3 regions of the Fictibacillus enclensis genome follow, and region 3 is predicted to be linked to each of the others. Evidence: riboswitches for the same ligand, from Rfam matches in the RefSeq annotation. Region 3 holds a riboswitch; each other region holds the start of a gene.
The links. A riboswitch is a leader RNA that binds a small molecule or an ion and turns the genes downstream of it on or off. The one in region 3 is predicted to bind cyclic di-AMP.

Region 1: it holds a riboswitch for cyclic di-AMP, as region 3 does, so the genes downstream of both, QNH15_RS02405 (APC family permease) here and QNH15_RS18075 (dicarboxylate/amino acid:cation symporter) in region 3, are expected to answer to the same signal.
Region 2: it holds a riboswitch for cyclic di-AMP, as region 3 does, so the genes downstream of both, QNH15_RS05380 (potassium channel family protein) here and QNH15_RS18075 (dicarboxylate/amino acid:cation symporter) in region 3, are expected to answer to the same signal.

The regions. Positions count from the first base shown of each region.
Region 1 covers NZ_CP126109.1:439,713-444,520, forward strand. The annotation lists gene QNH15_RS02385 (transglutaminase-like domain-containing protein) at 1-381, shown strand, start outside; gene QNH15_RS02390 (Rrf2 family transcriptional regulator) at 500-940, opposite strand; gene QNH15_RS02395 (NAD(P)-dependent oxidoreductase) at 1,094-1,735, shown strand; gene QNH15_RS02400 (bacitracin ABC transporter ATP-binding protein) at 1,827-1,955, opposite strand; cyclic di-AMP (ydaO/yuaA leader) riboswitch at 2,083-2,225, shown strand; gene QNH15_RS02405 (APC family permease) at 2,345-4,168, shown strand; gene QNH15_RS02410 (arsenic resistance protein) at 4,225-4,808, opposite strand, start outside.
Region 2 covers NZ_CP126109.1:988,905-993,712, reverse strand. The annotation lists gene bcaP (branched-chain amino acid transporter BcaP) at 1-772, shown strand, start outside; gene QNH15_RS05385 (TrkH family potassium uptake protein) at 813-2,156, opposite strand; gene QNH15_RS05380 (potassium channel family protein) at 2,169-2,825, opposite strand; cyclic di-AMP (ydaO/yuaA leader) riboswitch at 2,918-3,062, opposite strand; gene QNH15_RS05375 (undecaprenyl-diphosphate phosphatase) at 3,140-3,922, opposite strand; gene cls (cardiolipin synthase) at 4,011-4,808, opposite strand, start outside.
Region 3 covers NZ_CP126109.1:3,448,121-3,452,928, reverse strand. The annotation lists gene QNH15_RS18100 (OPT family oligopeptide transporter) at 1-411, shown strand, start outside; gene QNH15_RS18095 (PqqD family protein) at 489-776, shown strand; gene QNH15_RS18090 (hypothetical protein) at 866-1,045, shown strand; gene QNH15_RS18085 (GDSL-type esterase/lipase family protein) at 1,210-1,989, shown strand; gene QNH15_RS18080 (hypothetical protein) at 2,046-2,240, opposite strand; cyclic di-AMP (ydaO/yuaA leader) riboswitch at 2,410-2,562, shown strand; gene QNH15_RS18075 (dicarboxylate/amino acid:cation symporter) at 2,701-3,942, shown strand; gene QNH15_RS18070 (hypothetical protein) at 4,099-4,800, shown strand.

The DNA.
Region 1 (4,808 bases), 2.1 Mb from region 3:
CATAAAGAGGGAATTTGCTATGCCAAATCCAATCTATTGGCTGCACTGTTGAGAAGGGAAGGAATACCTGCAGGCTTCTGCTATCAGCGGCTGATGCTTTTTGATACACCTGAAAAGGGATATTGCATACATGCATTAAACGGGGTCTATCTAACATCAATGAAGAAATGGATACGCCTTGACGCTAGAGGCAATAAAGAAGGAGTGACTGCGGAATTTTCCGTCGATAAGGAAAAACTGGCTTTTCCTGTTCAAATGGAGCAGGGAGAAAAAGATTATCTGGTTATTTATACCGCTCCGCATCCCAAAACCATTGCGGTACTGAAGGACAATGAGGATGCACTCGAAATGTATCTCAACCGGTTGACAGAAGATCTATAAGAGGAAACTTAGCTTTATAATAGGCTTTCTGACGTTTATAACACGGTTGAAAAGGTAATCACTGCTCTTCAGAACGATAAACCCATTTAAAAGGCATCCATTATCAGGATGCCTTTTATCATTTACTGTTTATTTTTTCTTTCTCTTCAATATCCTTTACCACATCCCCGATCGTTACGCTGCCCAATGCTTTTTCGAGTGCGCTTTGAGCGATGGAGAGAATAGGAGTGATGGTTTCCTGAATATTGCGGCCAACCATACACTCAGGATTAGGGTGGTCATGAACACTGAACAGTTCATTTTCCTGGACGACGTTGACGGCCTTATACACATCCAGAAGAGTGATTTCATCGAGGTTCTTCGCAAGTTCTGCACCAGCTACTCCGGGCCGGACGTTGACGAGCCCTGCATTTTTTAGCATTCCCATAATTTTTCGGATAACCGCGGGATTGGTATTTACACTTCCTGCGATAAACTCAGATGATTTTGTTTCATTTTTATAGATCTCTAAGAGAGAGAGTATATGAACGCCTACAGAAAATCGGCTGCTGATGGACAAATTGGTCACCTTCTTATAGTAGCGGATAACGTTTAACTTATAGTACTAGTATAGCGTAAATCAAGCCTGTTGACAAAATGGTTACATGTAATTACAATGATTACAAGTAAACGAAATGATTACAGCTTAATTTTGTAATGGAGGGAACAGATGATGAAAATTGGAGTTATTGGTGCGACCGGTAAAGTTGGAAGTCTTATTATCAATGAAGCGATAGAAAGGGGACATGAGGCGACGGCCATTGTCCGGAATGCCGCCAAGGTCAAAAATGAGAAAGCAGAAGTACTGGAAAAGAATATCTTCGACCTGAAGACGGAAGATTTAAAAGCCTTCGATGTGGTTGTTAATGCGTTTAATGCACCACCAGGGGAGGAGCATCAACACGTTGAAGTTGGCCATCTTTTAATCGAGGCTCTAAAAGGGTCTCCACAAACCAAGCTTTTTGTTGTGGGAGGCGCAGGCAGCCTGTTTGTAGATGAGGCGCAAATGACCCGCATGTTGGAAACCCCCGCTTTTCCGAAAGCGTATTATCCAACGGCTTCAAAGGCGGCTGAAAATTTGAAGGAATTGCAAGGTTCAGAGGGGATCAGCTGGACATATCTTAGTCCCGCCGCCTTTTTCAATCCAAATGGCAAACGTACTGGTTCCTATCAAAAGGGGAAAGATCAGATGATCCTGAATTCTGAAGGTGAGAGCTATATAAGCTATGCTGATTATGCGATTGCAGTACTTGATGAAATCGAAAATCCGCAGCATGAAAACCAGCGTTTTTCAGTTGTTGGCGAAAAAGAATAACGATACGATTATAAATACCATTAGTGAAAAGCTAATGGTATTTTTTATTTTAGAAAGTATTACTTTGTACAACCTAGTAACATGAGCTTTTTTACTCTGCTTCCATTTTTTCAGAGGCATCGCCTTGTTCAAAAGCAGGGCCGCCGTACAATTCATTAATTTCCTTTGCCAGCTGGTCAAGAAATTCGTCAGTCAAAAGGGGCTCTTTTTTCTCCTTCATTATACATCCTCCTATCAAAAGTAGGTCGGTTTTCCAAGCTTTTATAAATAAGATTACCTGTGTTTAAAGGTTTTAATCTTTTTATTTACAATTGCTCAAAGCAGGAGTATGATATACGAAGTTTCAATTTCTTAAATCGCTGAAACCTAAGTGTGCGGGGGAACCAACTGGATGTATAAATCCATTCATGGGGTGAATCCTTTTAAAGGTAGGGCTACTCTTAAGGTCCGAATCCGACAGCTAACCTCGTAAGCGTTTTAGAGCAAGAAGGTGAAGCTTGTGCGACTAAAATTATACTGTCCACAGGTCTATTTACGTCGGCTTGTGGGCTTTTTTAATACCTTTTTTTAGTCATCAAGAGATCAATTTTAAGTGGCGGTGAATTCAACATGTTAACTTCGCTGAAGAGGTTATTAATCGGAAGACCCCTCAAATCAACTGAGCTGGGTGAGCAGAAGCTGAATAAAACGAAGGCTTTGGCCATCCTTTCTTCCGATGCTTTATCATCAGTCGCCTACGGGCCTGAACAAATTTTAATTGTTTTATTTACCATAAGTGCAGCTGCCTTCTGGTATTCCGTACCGATTGCCATCGGTGTACTCATTCTGCTTACTGCTCTCATCTTATCTTATCGGCAAATTATCTATGCGTACCCACATGGCGGAGGGGCCTACGTGGTCTCCAGAGACAATCTTGGGAAAAATCCAGGGTTGGTTGCCGGCGGATCGCTGCTGGTGGATTACATTTTAACGGTAGCTGTTAGTGTATCCGCGGGTGCGGATGCGATTACCTCGGCGTTTCCTGCCCTGCATCCATACAATCTTCCAATCTCGATCGTGTTTGTTCTGTTTCTGACTACCCTGAACTTGAGAGGAGTCACTGAATCAGCTTCTGTGCTCGCTTATCCGGTTTACTTGTTTGTTGTGGCCCTCATCATCATGATCGGGGTTGGCGTATACAACACGGTTACCGGTCATGTGCCTGAAAACTTGCACACACCGGTCGGAACACCGGTGGCCGGTATCAGCCTTTTCCTGCTGCTGAAGGCTTTTGCTTCAGGTAGTTCCGCCCTTACTGGTGTTGAGGCGATTTCAAATGCGATTCCAAACTTTAAGGATCCAGCTCCGAGGAATGCATCGCGAACGCTTATGGCAATGGGAGGACTATTGGCCATCCTGTTCACGGGGATTGTTTTCCTTGCCTATTATTACGGCATCACCCCGAACGCCAAGGAAACGGTCGTCTCCCAGATTGCGGATCACACGTTTGGCAGAACGTTTATGTATTTCTTTATTCAAGGCACAACTGCATTAATCCTTGTTTTGGCTGCAAATACTGGTTATTCGGCCTTTCCGCTGCTGGCCGTTAACCTGGCGAAGGATAAATTCATCCCGCGCATGTTTACGATTCGCGGTGACCGGCTCGGATACTCGAACGGCATCATTACGCTTGGAGTGGCAGCGATCCTTCTTCTTCTTGTGTTTAACGGAAAGACAGAGCATCTTATCCCGCTGTATGCGGTCGGTGTGTTTATCCCGTTTACCCTGTCCCAAACAGGGATGATTTTGAAATGGATGAAGGAAAAGCCACAAGGCTGGGTGCCTAAACTGATCACCAATGCTACCGGAGCGCTGATCAGTTTCATCGTCACCATCATGTTCTTTTTAACCAAATTTCCGCAAGTGTGGCCGGTGCTCGTGTTCTTGCCGCTGATTGTCCTGCTGTTTCACCGAATTAAAACGCACTATGATCTAGTCGGGGAACAGCTGCGGATTAATCCTAATCAGCCGCCAAAGCTGGTAGAGGGGAATGTCATCATTGTGCCGGTAGCAGGAATTACGAAGGTCGTGGAAAACTCGGTCAACTTTGCCACTTCCCTTACCGACCAGGTTATTGCTGTTTATGTGGCGTTTGAGCGGGAAGATGAACATGCGTTTGAAGAAAAATGGAAAAAGTGGCAGCCAAATGTGCGGCTCGTTACTCTGCATTCCTCCTACCGAAGCATCATTATGCCGCTTACGAAATTTATTGATACAGTTCAAAACAAAGCGGAAGAAAACAATTATCGGGTAACGGTATTGATTCCGCAGTTCATCACCAAAAAGAACTGGCATAACATTCTGCATAACCAGTCGAGCCTGCTCATCCGGGCCTATCTGCTGTTCAAGCGGGATGTCGTGGTGGCTACGGTTCCGTTCCGTTTTAAAAAATAATACTGAATACAAAAAAACCAACTTTGAGGAGTTGGTTTTTTGTTTTGTATCTGAAATTAAGGTGCTTCCTTACGTTCGCGTAAAAGGATATTTGGCACTAAGCGGATATAAATGAGTTCACCGGCAAGCTCAACGATGGTTTGTGTTACGATGATGGCCGCTGCCAATGTGCTCAATTGACCCGGTAGGGATAATGCCAGAGGAAGCACGACAAGCGAATTGCGTGTAGAACCGCTGAAAATCAGGGCACGGCCAGATCCAATATCAAGCTTGAACCACTTGACCATTAACCTGGAAATGAACGGCATGATGATCATAAAAGCAATATAGACAGGAATGACTTTGATAATCAGGTTCATATTGGTTGATAATTTGCCGATTTGAGAAGATACAACAACAAAAAGCGTAAGAGCCATGAAGGGAACAGGAAGCCAGGCTGATGAATCTATGATTTTATTCCCGACAGGTGACTTTCTTGCAAATAGCTGCAGAATCACAGCAAGTCCTAAGGGGATAACAATGAGACCAATAAAGGCTTCAAGGAATGGACGGGGGTCTACGATTTCAGCCGCCTCATTTCCAATCAACAGCCATAAATACAGTGGCAACAGCAGCATCTGTGTAATGAAGAGTATAGGCG
Region 2 (4,808 bases), 2.5 Mb from region 3:
ACCGGACAACTGGTCACCATTTATGCCGTTTGGCTTTCAGGGTATCGTTGCCGGTGCCGCTACCGTATTCTTTGCTTATATTGGTTTTGATGCGGTTGCGACCGCGGCAGAAGAGGTCAAGCGTCCGCAACGCGATCTGCCGCTGGGAATCATCTGGTCGCTTGCAATCTGTACAGCACTTTATATTATTGTGTCCCTCATCTTAACGGGAATGGTGCCATTTGCCAAACTAAATGTGGCAGACCCAGTTTCTTTTGCTCTACATTATGTGGGACAGGATTCCATTGCCGGTCTTGTATCAGTAGGTGCCATAACAGGAATTACCACCGTGCTTCTCGTCATGCTTTTTGCTCAGGTCCGCATTTCCTATGCAATGAGCCGTGACGGTTTGCTGCCTCCCGTTCTTTCGAAAGTCCATGAGAGGTTTAAAACACCGTTTAAAAACACATGGCTGACTGGATTTGTAGCAGCAGGGATTGCAGGATTTATCGATTTGACTACCCTTGCCCACCTCGTGAACATGGGGACATTGTCTGCTTTTGCACTCATTGCTGTTGCTGTTTTGATATTAAGGAAAACCCATCCTGATCTTAAACGTTCGTTTAAGGCCCCATTTGTTCCAGTCCTGCCAGTCCTGACCGTCATCTTCTGTGTGTACTTGATGATCAGTCTTCCGGCCATCACATGGATTTCATTCGTGATTTGGATTTCTATAGGGTTAATCATCTATTTCCTTTACGCCCGCCGAACAAGCAACCTAAATAATAAATAAGTAAAAAAGAACGTGTGCAGTACTTACCGCACACGTTCTTTTATCCTGTAAACAGATCTCCATCCGGATAGCGGATATTTGACTTATCGGGTCTTGCAATTGAAAACGCGAGTGTAAGCGGCCCGATTTTCCCCAGGAACATCACGCAAATAATAATAATCTTTCCAATCAAGGTCAATTTAAAGGTAAGCCCCATGGAAAGCCCCACTGTACCAAATGCCGATACCACTTCAAACAGAATCGTTAAAAATGGAGCTTTCTCCGTCATGGCCAACAGCATGACCCCCGTAAACACAAGCAGCATGCTAATGGTGGCAATGGCAAGGGCACGAAGGATAATTCCTGTTCTTATGGTCCGCTTCAGAACGGTAACTTCATTTTTTCCCCGCAAAAACGTAAGTACTGCAAAAATAATCACTATAAACGTCGTCAGCTTGATTCCACCACCTGTAGAAGCGCTTCCTGCTCCAATAAACATCAGCATAATCATAAAGAGCAGGGAATCCTGCCTCATGCCAGCGATATCAATTGTATTGAACCCTGCCGTTCGGGGTGAGATTCCCTGAAAATAGGCAGCCCATATCTTCTCCCCCAATGACAAATGACCCAATGTGTGCGGATTATTATATTCAAACGCGTAAAACACGAGAATGGAAACCACGTTGACAAACAGCGTGCTCCAAATCATGATACGAGAGTGGAGCGATAATTCTTTCCACTTTTTGCTGTACCAAAGGTCAACCAGTACGGTAAAACCAATCCCACCGGTAATGATCAATAAGGTAATAACAAGATTGACAGTCGGATCGCCCACATACCTCACCAAATTGTCGGGCCACAGGCCAAATCCTGCGTTGTTATAGGCGGCTACGGTGTGAAAAATACTGTAGTAAATTCCTTTGCCCCAGCCAAGGTCAGGCACCCAGCGAAAGGAAAGGAGAATTACCGCTACAGCCTCAATTGACAGGGAAAAGACGAGCAGATTTCTGACCAAACGAATTACCCCGCCGATGGATGGCTGGTTCAGTGCTTCCTGCATGATGAGACGCTGTTTAATGCCAATCCGTTTACCAAGCATAAGGACAACGAGAACGGCAAATGACATGATTCCGAGCCCTCCCACCTGGATCAGGAAGAGAATGACAATCTCGCCAAACAGGGTAAAAGTAGAGCCGGGATCAACCGTCACCAGGCCTGTTACTGTAGCTGCAGATACCGCCGTAAAGAACGCATCAATCCAGCTGACCCCTTTTTCAGATGCAATGGGCAGCTTAAGCAGCAAGGCTCCGGCCAGCACAAGCACCAGGAAAAGAAGGGCAAGGATTTGGGGAGGATTGAGCTGGATTGGTTCATACAGAAAAGCTCTCCGCTTTTCAACCTTCAGAGCCACTGAGCGTTACACCCCTTCATTTTCAAATGTATTGAGATCTCTGTTTTGGCCAATCACCACAAGCATGTCCCCTTGTCTCAGCACCACATTGGCTATCGGAGAAACAAGAATATCATTGCCTTTTTTAATAGCTACGATATTGCACCCATATTTGGCACGGATATCAAGCTCGGTTAACGTTTTACCAGCCAGCTTGTCTGTTACCCCTACTTCTATAATGCTGTGTTCATGAGAAAGTTCAATAAAATCGATAATTTTTTCGGAGGTGATCAACTGGGCCACACGAAGGGCCATATCCCTTTCCGGATGAATAATCCGGTCTGCTCCAAGCTTATCAAGGACTTTATGGTGATAATCATTTGTTGCCTTGACCCATACCTTTTTAACACCCTCTTCTTTTAAGAGAAGGGTCGTCATAATACTGGATTGGATGTCTTCACCGATTGATACGATGACATGGTTAAAATTACGGATACCGAGCGCCTTCAATGCCTTTTCATCCGTCGAGTTTGCCTGAACAGCCTGGGTGGCAATATTGGCGAACTCATTGACCCGTTCGATATCCTTGTCCACCGCCATGACTTCATAGCCCATTTTTGCAAATTCCCTGCATATGCTTCCGCCAAAACGGCCCAATCCAATGACCGCAAACTGCTTGTCCATTATTTTCTCTCCTTGTACGTCAAATATCCCTTTAGTTGGCAAATAAAAAAGACCATCAAAAAAAATGGTCAGTCACTATCCAAACTGTCCCTTTCTTCCTTGTTTAACGCTTACGAGGTTAGCTGACGGATTAGGGAATCGGAAGTATCCCCTCTTTATTAAAAAGATTCACCCCATATGATTGGTTCCCCCGCTTTTAAGCTTATACAAAATCTTAAAATTAAGCGATCAAAAGGTTATGTAATTTTGAATAGTTATAATGTAATCCTGCAGGAATCAAATGTCAATCCTTTCTTTCCTTCCTTCATAAAAGGTTAAAAAAGACCCGCCGCCTGCATGCCAATGATGGCGAATCCAAGCAGCCAGACATAGACGGCAAAGCCTTTTAACGATCCCTTTTTTACGAGGGCGATCATCCACTTAACCGCCAAATACCCAAAAACCGCCGACATCACCGTACCGAGAAACAAGGGAAAAAAGGAGAGCTTTTCTGCCTGGCCCCCGAGCACATCTTTTATCTGCAGAAGACACCCGCCGGCAATGGCCGGAATGGACAACAGAAACGAAAAATAGGCAGCTGTCCCCCTGTCAATCTTCCTGAAAAGCGCAGCTGCGATGGTCAGGCCTGACCTTGAAACCGCGGGCAATATGGCCGCACCTTGAAAGCTTCCGATCAGAACCGCATCCATTAGTGTGATGTCTTCCAATTCCTTATAACCTCTGGATTTCATGGAATCGGCAAGCCAAAGAATACAGCCTGTGGCGAGAAATTCCCAGCCAACCGTAATTCCGGTTCTTGAGATTTCCTCAAAGTAATCCTTAAATGAAAGGCCGATAATGACAGTGGGAACGGTTCCCGCAACGAGAAGAAGTGACAGCCGGCTAAAAGGCTGACGAATCAGTTCCTTTATTTCTTTCCAATAAATCGTCATAACCGCGATCAGTGTTCCAATGTGAAGCATGCTGTCCAGAAACAAGCCTGCTTCATCCAGCCGAAAGAAATGCCTGCCCAGCAGCAAATGGCCTGTGGAGCTGATCGGCAAAAATTCGGTTAATCCCTGTATGATCCCCAACACCACTGCTTCAATCCAATCCATTAGATCACCTCTTATCACACAGCATGATAAAGGTTATTCACTTGGGGACAAGGATAGTACAGTTTTGGAGAACCTGGGGTGCGTCTTTTTACAGAACTCCGGAAAACAACCTGGCAGTTGATTCCTTCGTCCTTTCCCATACGCTCCTTTTATAAAAACCTACGGGTCTGATTTTTTCACTGTCTTTTATATCTTCTTCATAATGTTCCACAAGCTCTTTGATGGACGAGGTCCCAGTGAGAAACACGTTGACTTCAAAATTCAGATGAAAACTCCTCATGTCCATGTTCGCCGTTCCAATGGAGGCAAGATCTCCATCCACAATGATTACTTTTTGGTGCAAAAATCCTTTTTTATAGGAATATATTTCAATCCCGCTGCGCAGTAGTTCCGGAAAGTAGGACCTGGTGGCATATTGGGTAAGAAACCCGTCATTGATTTCCGGTACCATAATCCTTACCTGAACCCCTTTTCTCGATGCAATCCTGAGCGCAGTGCGAATGGACTCTGTCGGTACAAAATAAGGTGTGGCAATCCATATCGATTTGGTGGCACAGGAAATCATGGAATAGTATAGATCACTCATGATGCCTTCCTGGGTATCCGGACCGCTTGGGACCACCTGAACGGCACCATCCCCCTTCACTGGTGTCGGGGTTAAATATTCTTCGGTTTCCAAAAGGTATTCGTCACTTACGTAATCCCAGTCGAGCAAAAATATGGCATGCAGGGTTTGCACCGCTTCCCCTTCTATTACCATGTGGGTATCTCTCCAAAAGCCCATCCGCTCATCTTCACCCAAATACTCAATCCCGACATTCAGGCCACCAACAAAGCCGACAGCCCCATCAATCACAATGATTTTACGGTGATTTCGAAAATTGAA
Region 3 (4,808 bases):
ATCTTTGGCGGTGATCTGCCATGGAGCCTGATATTTATTGGTGCAGCCATTGCGATTGTTATTGAGTTTCTTGGGTTGAATTCACTCGTTGTGGCAGTTGGTTTGTATCTGCCGGTTCATATTTCAGCGCCAGTTATGTTTGGTGGCGCGGTTCGCTGGCTGGTTGATGTCACTGCGAAAACAAAAGAAGAGCGACAGGCACGCGCCGATAGAGGTGTATTGTTTGCTTCGGGACTCATTGCAGGGGAATCCTTGCTTGGGGTGCTCATCGCTGTGCTTATCTTCTTTAACGTAAGCATCCCGGAAACACCGCTCACAGATAACCGGTTGATTCCATTCCTGATTTTTCTGTTTGTCTGCTGGCTGCTTTATTGGTTCTCCACCCGGACGAAAGCGGACAAGTTAAAATAATGGGTCTTTTTGGATCAAAAAAAAGGAGTGACCAAAACCTTTTAACGATGGTGCCTCAGTTCAAACAAGGTATTCATATGGAAAATCGCAAGGACGGATTTGTTTACTTGATGATTCCAAGAACAAATCCGATTGAACGGCTGTCCATCCGTTTTCTTAAACAGCCCTCCTTTTTTCCAGTCAAACTCGATGAGCTTGGTGCCTTTGTTTCAAAACAAATCGATGGCATAAAAACCATCGATGAGATCAGCGCGAATCTTGAGGCTGAATTTGGAGAAAAGGCTTCACCGGTTGTTCCAAGGCTGGCCAAATTTATAGAAATGCTTGAGGTGAACGATTGGATCACCTGGAGAAGAGAGAATTGATTTCTCTCTTCTCTTTTTTTTGAGTTTCACTGCTACATAACTGCTTTCTGTGATTCATATACATGTGAAAAAGGAAAAGGAGAGTGGTTATGGGGGCGCTGGTCATTGTACTCCTGCCCGTGGCTTTGGTCCTGGTGGGTACAGCTGGACTGATTGGTTCATTTGTGCGGAGGGATACAGGTGATTATGATTTGGAAAACCTGTGGGAAGACCGTCATTATACTGCCGAAGACTACCGCTTAATCGATGAAGAAGACTCCTTGAAATAGGGGTTTTTTTTATGGATCCAAAGTGCTAACTTCTTCTATTTGCGTTATAATAGTAAAACTTGATAATATCCCGGTATGCTGTTTTAATGGATAAGCAAAAGGGAACTCAGAGAGACAACAAGCAATTTTGACATCTAGGGTCACGCAGAAAGAGGAGGATTTTTTTGGGTAACCGAAAAAAGGTCATATACCTACTTGGTGCTGTTGTATTAGTGACAGCATTGTTTTTTATATTTTATTTCGTAAAAGAATATAGTGGTGACCAGGGGAGCGAACATCGAAAATCTCCTCAGGTTCAAGGGAAGGAACCCCGGCCTAAACAGATCCGGATTGTGGCTTTGGGGGATTCACTGACATACGGTCGTGGAGATCCGAAACGAAAAGGCTACATCGGTCTGGTGAGACAAGGAATGCAGAAAGAGCTTAAGCGTCCTGTCGTTCTCAATAATTACGGGATCAGCGGGCAAAGGTCGGATCAGCTGTATAAACAGCTCAGCAACGGGATGGTATCACGGTCCGTCCGTCAGGCCAATTATATCTTTTTATTTATTGGGACGAATGATTACAGAAAAACCGCAGGCTGGAACTTCAGAAACATCAATCAGCAGGAAATGGCCATCGGCCAAAAAATGCTGTACAGCAACCTTGAGAAGATTACCAAGAAACTGCGCCAGCAAAACAAAAGGGCTCATATTTATATTTTAGGGCTGTATAACCCTTATACCGAAAACTTTTATGATGCGGTTTCGGCACAGGTGATTAAGAAATGGAATATATCCATTCAGGAAATCAGCGAAAAAACCCCTAATTCTACTTATATTTCCACGTATGAGTTATTTAACGGGATTCCGAAGGGGGAATATTTCTCGGATGCCATCCATCCAAATCCCCGGGGATATTACCTGATTGCCCAGCGGGTAATTGGAGAACTGAAGATCAGATGACCATAAGAAAACCGGGCAGCAGAAGCAGTCCGGTTTTTTACATTTATTTTATGGACCTAGCGTTTAATATCATTTTCAAGCTTGCCGTTCATGTCGATCATGAAACCGATCTCCCGGCCAAGCAACTGGCTAAGTTCTTTTGCTTTCTTTTCACTCTCATTTTTAATTTGCTCTATCGTCAACTCACCCTTTAATCGTGAAGAACCAACGATAATACTGAGATCTCCTTTTTCAAAAAAAACAATTCTCATTTCTTATATGCCTCCTATTTAGGAATTTCTGTCTATTCTTTATATATTTCGTCCTAATCCAAAAAGCTGGTGGGGTTATCTATTGAATAAATTACATTGATAATGTTTAAGGTTTCTCAGGGAACTTGACAAAATTTTTGTAACATTGATACTATAGTAGTAACCGAATAAAGTACAATCGCTGAGTTTCTGGGCACAGAAACCGGGGGAACCAATCAAATGGCTTTCATAAGCCTAGGGGTGAATCTAACTATAATTTAGAAGGCATATATCTCGTTGCCTAATCCGACAGCTAACCCCGGAAGCGTTTTGGAGAGTGATACGTTTGTGCAAATTAAACCACTAGTCTGCCCACGAGAAGTCTCGCTCTTTTCGTGGGTTTTTATTTGGGATAAATTTCTTGAAAGAGTGTAATTTTATACCATTCTTTCAGACATATTAGAGATATGGGGGAGATGAAATGAAATTATCGGTTAAAATTATTATCGGTCTCGTGTTAGGGGTTATTGTAGGTTTAGTTCTCAACCTGGCATTTCCAGATGCGTTCGGAGGACTCGATAAGTATGTTTTGACGCCCGTTGGACAAATCTTTTTGAAGCTCATTAAGATGCTGGTCGTACCAATTGTTTTCTTTTCTATCGTTCTTGGAACAGCAGGATTGGGAGATCCAAAGAAACTGGGGAGAATTGGTGCGAAGACTATCATCTATTTTCTAGCCACCACCACGATTGCGATTGTAATTGCCATGGCTGTTTCCTTGATTGTTAAACCGGGTGCAGGCGGAGGCTTCCAGACCCAGGGCCTTGAATTTAAAGCAGAAAAAGCACCTCCGGTAACGGAAACCCTGATGGGCATTGTTCCGGAAAACCCGGTTGCTGCCATGACGGATGGAAATATGCTGCAGATCATTGCATTCTCTGTGTTTGTAGGATTTGCACTTACCATGCTTGGCAGTAAAACAAAAGGTATTTTGAACTTGGTGGAGCAGGGAAATGAGATTATGATGTATCTGGTTAATCTCGTCATGAAAGTTGCTCCATACGGTGCCTTTGCATTGATCGCTTCTGCGGTCGGCAACTATGGGCTTGGCGCGCTGAAAGCGATGGCACTCTACATGATTGTGGTTGTTGCTGTATTGTTGATTCACTCCATTGTAACTTACGGAGGAACGGTTGCTCTGATTGCAAGAAAAAGCCCAATCTGGTTCTTTAAAGGCTTTGCGCCGGCCATGGCTCTTGGCTTTAGTACATCAAGCTCGAATGCAACACTTCCAATTTCCATGAAAACTGCTCAGGAAAACCTGGATGTTCCGGAGCCGATCAGCGGCTTTGTACAGCCGCTCGGAGCCACCATTAATATGGATGGAACAGCCATCATGCAGGGTGTTGCCACAATCTTCATCGCACAGGTGTTTAACCATAGCTTAACGATTGGTGAAATGTTGACAGTCATTTTAACAGCCGTTCTTGCTTCAGTCGGAACCGCTGGCGTTCCAGGAGTAGGATTGATTATGCTAGCGATGGTTCTTCAATCTGTTGGACTTCCGGTAGAAGGAATTGCGCTTATTCTCGGTGTGGACCGGTTGCTTGATATGCTTCGTACTTCAGTAAACATAACAGGCGATGCGGCATGTGCAGTGATGGTTGCGAAGACAGAAGAAAAACATGCGGATCGCCCGTCATCCGTCAGTGCAAGTGTATAATTAACATCTAAAAAAGAGGATGGCGCCCAAGCCCTGAATGGTTTGGGCGTCATTTTTTTCTTGTTAATTTTCCGTGAAATCGTAAAATATTGCCTTTTTCACCAAAAAAGGTGATATCATGAGAAATAGAAATGCTTTTGTCAGGAGGAAGTTGGCATGGATCAATTGTGGCAATTAATCGTATTAGTAAGTAAACTGCTATGGGCAAAAGCTGCAGCCGGATATTTTGCATTGGGCGTGCTGGCAGAAGCTGTTTTCCAAAACTTTTGGGTGCAGTTTGTCAGTGCCATTGTAGTGGGTATGGTACTGGTGAAACTCATTGAGTTTAGTATTCGATACTATTATTATCATAATTTTGTGCACCGAAAGTTAAAAAACAGCCTGGGCGCACCTGCTGACCTTGATCTATTTTTTCAAACGACGATGAAACGGGATATCTCCAGAGGCCTGCTTCCCAATTTGCGTTTTATGCGAAGCCTTTTTTTACAAATGAGAAGAACAGAATTGAGATTGTTCCATACCTATTTGCGGACGAATATAAGGACGCTGAAGGGCGGCAAACCGATCGGTTATGCTGTGGGGATTTTAATTGGTCTGTTTACCAGCTTTGCCATGGACATCCTGAAGATCAATAACCTTGCTTTTTCCCAGGAAAGCACAGTGAAAACCGTGTTGTTTGTGGTTGTCTGGTTTATTATTGTTCATCTGTGGATGAACAAGCGCATCCGTTCTTTTACACAGCTGGATGGCATTGTCCTTGCCTGTTTGAATGAAAAGTTAACGGATCCTTTTGACCCTGAAGAAGAACACGATGAGGACCTGTTATTCGAAGAGAGAATGATGAAAGAGCACTCCTGATGGGGTGC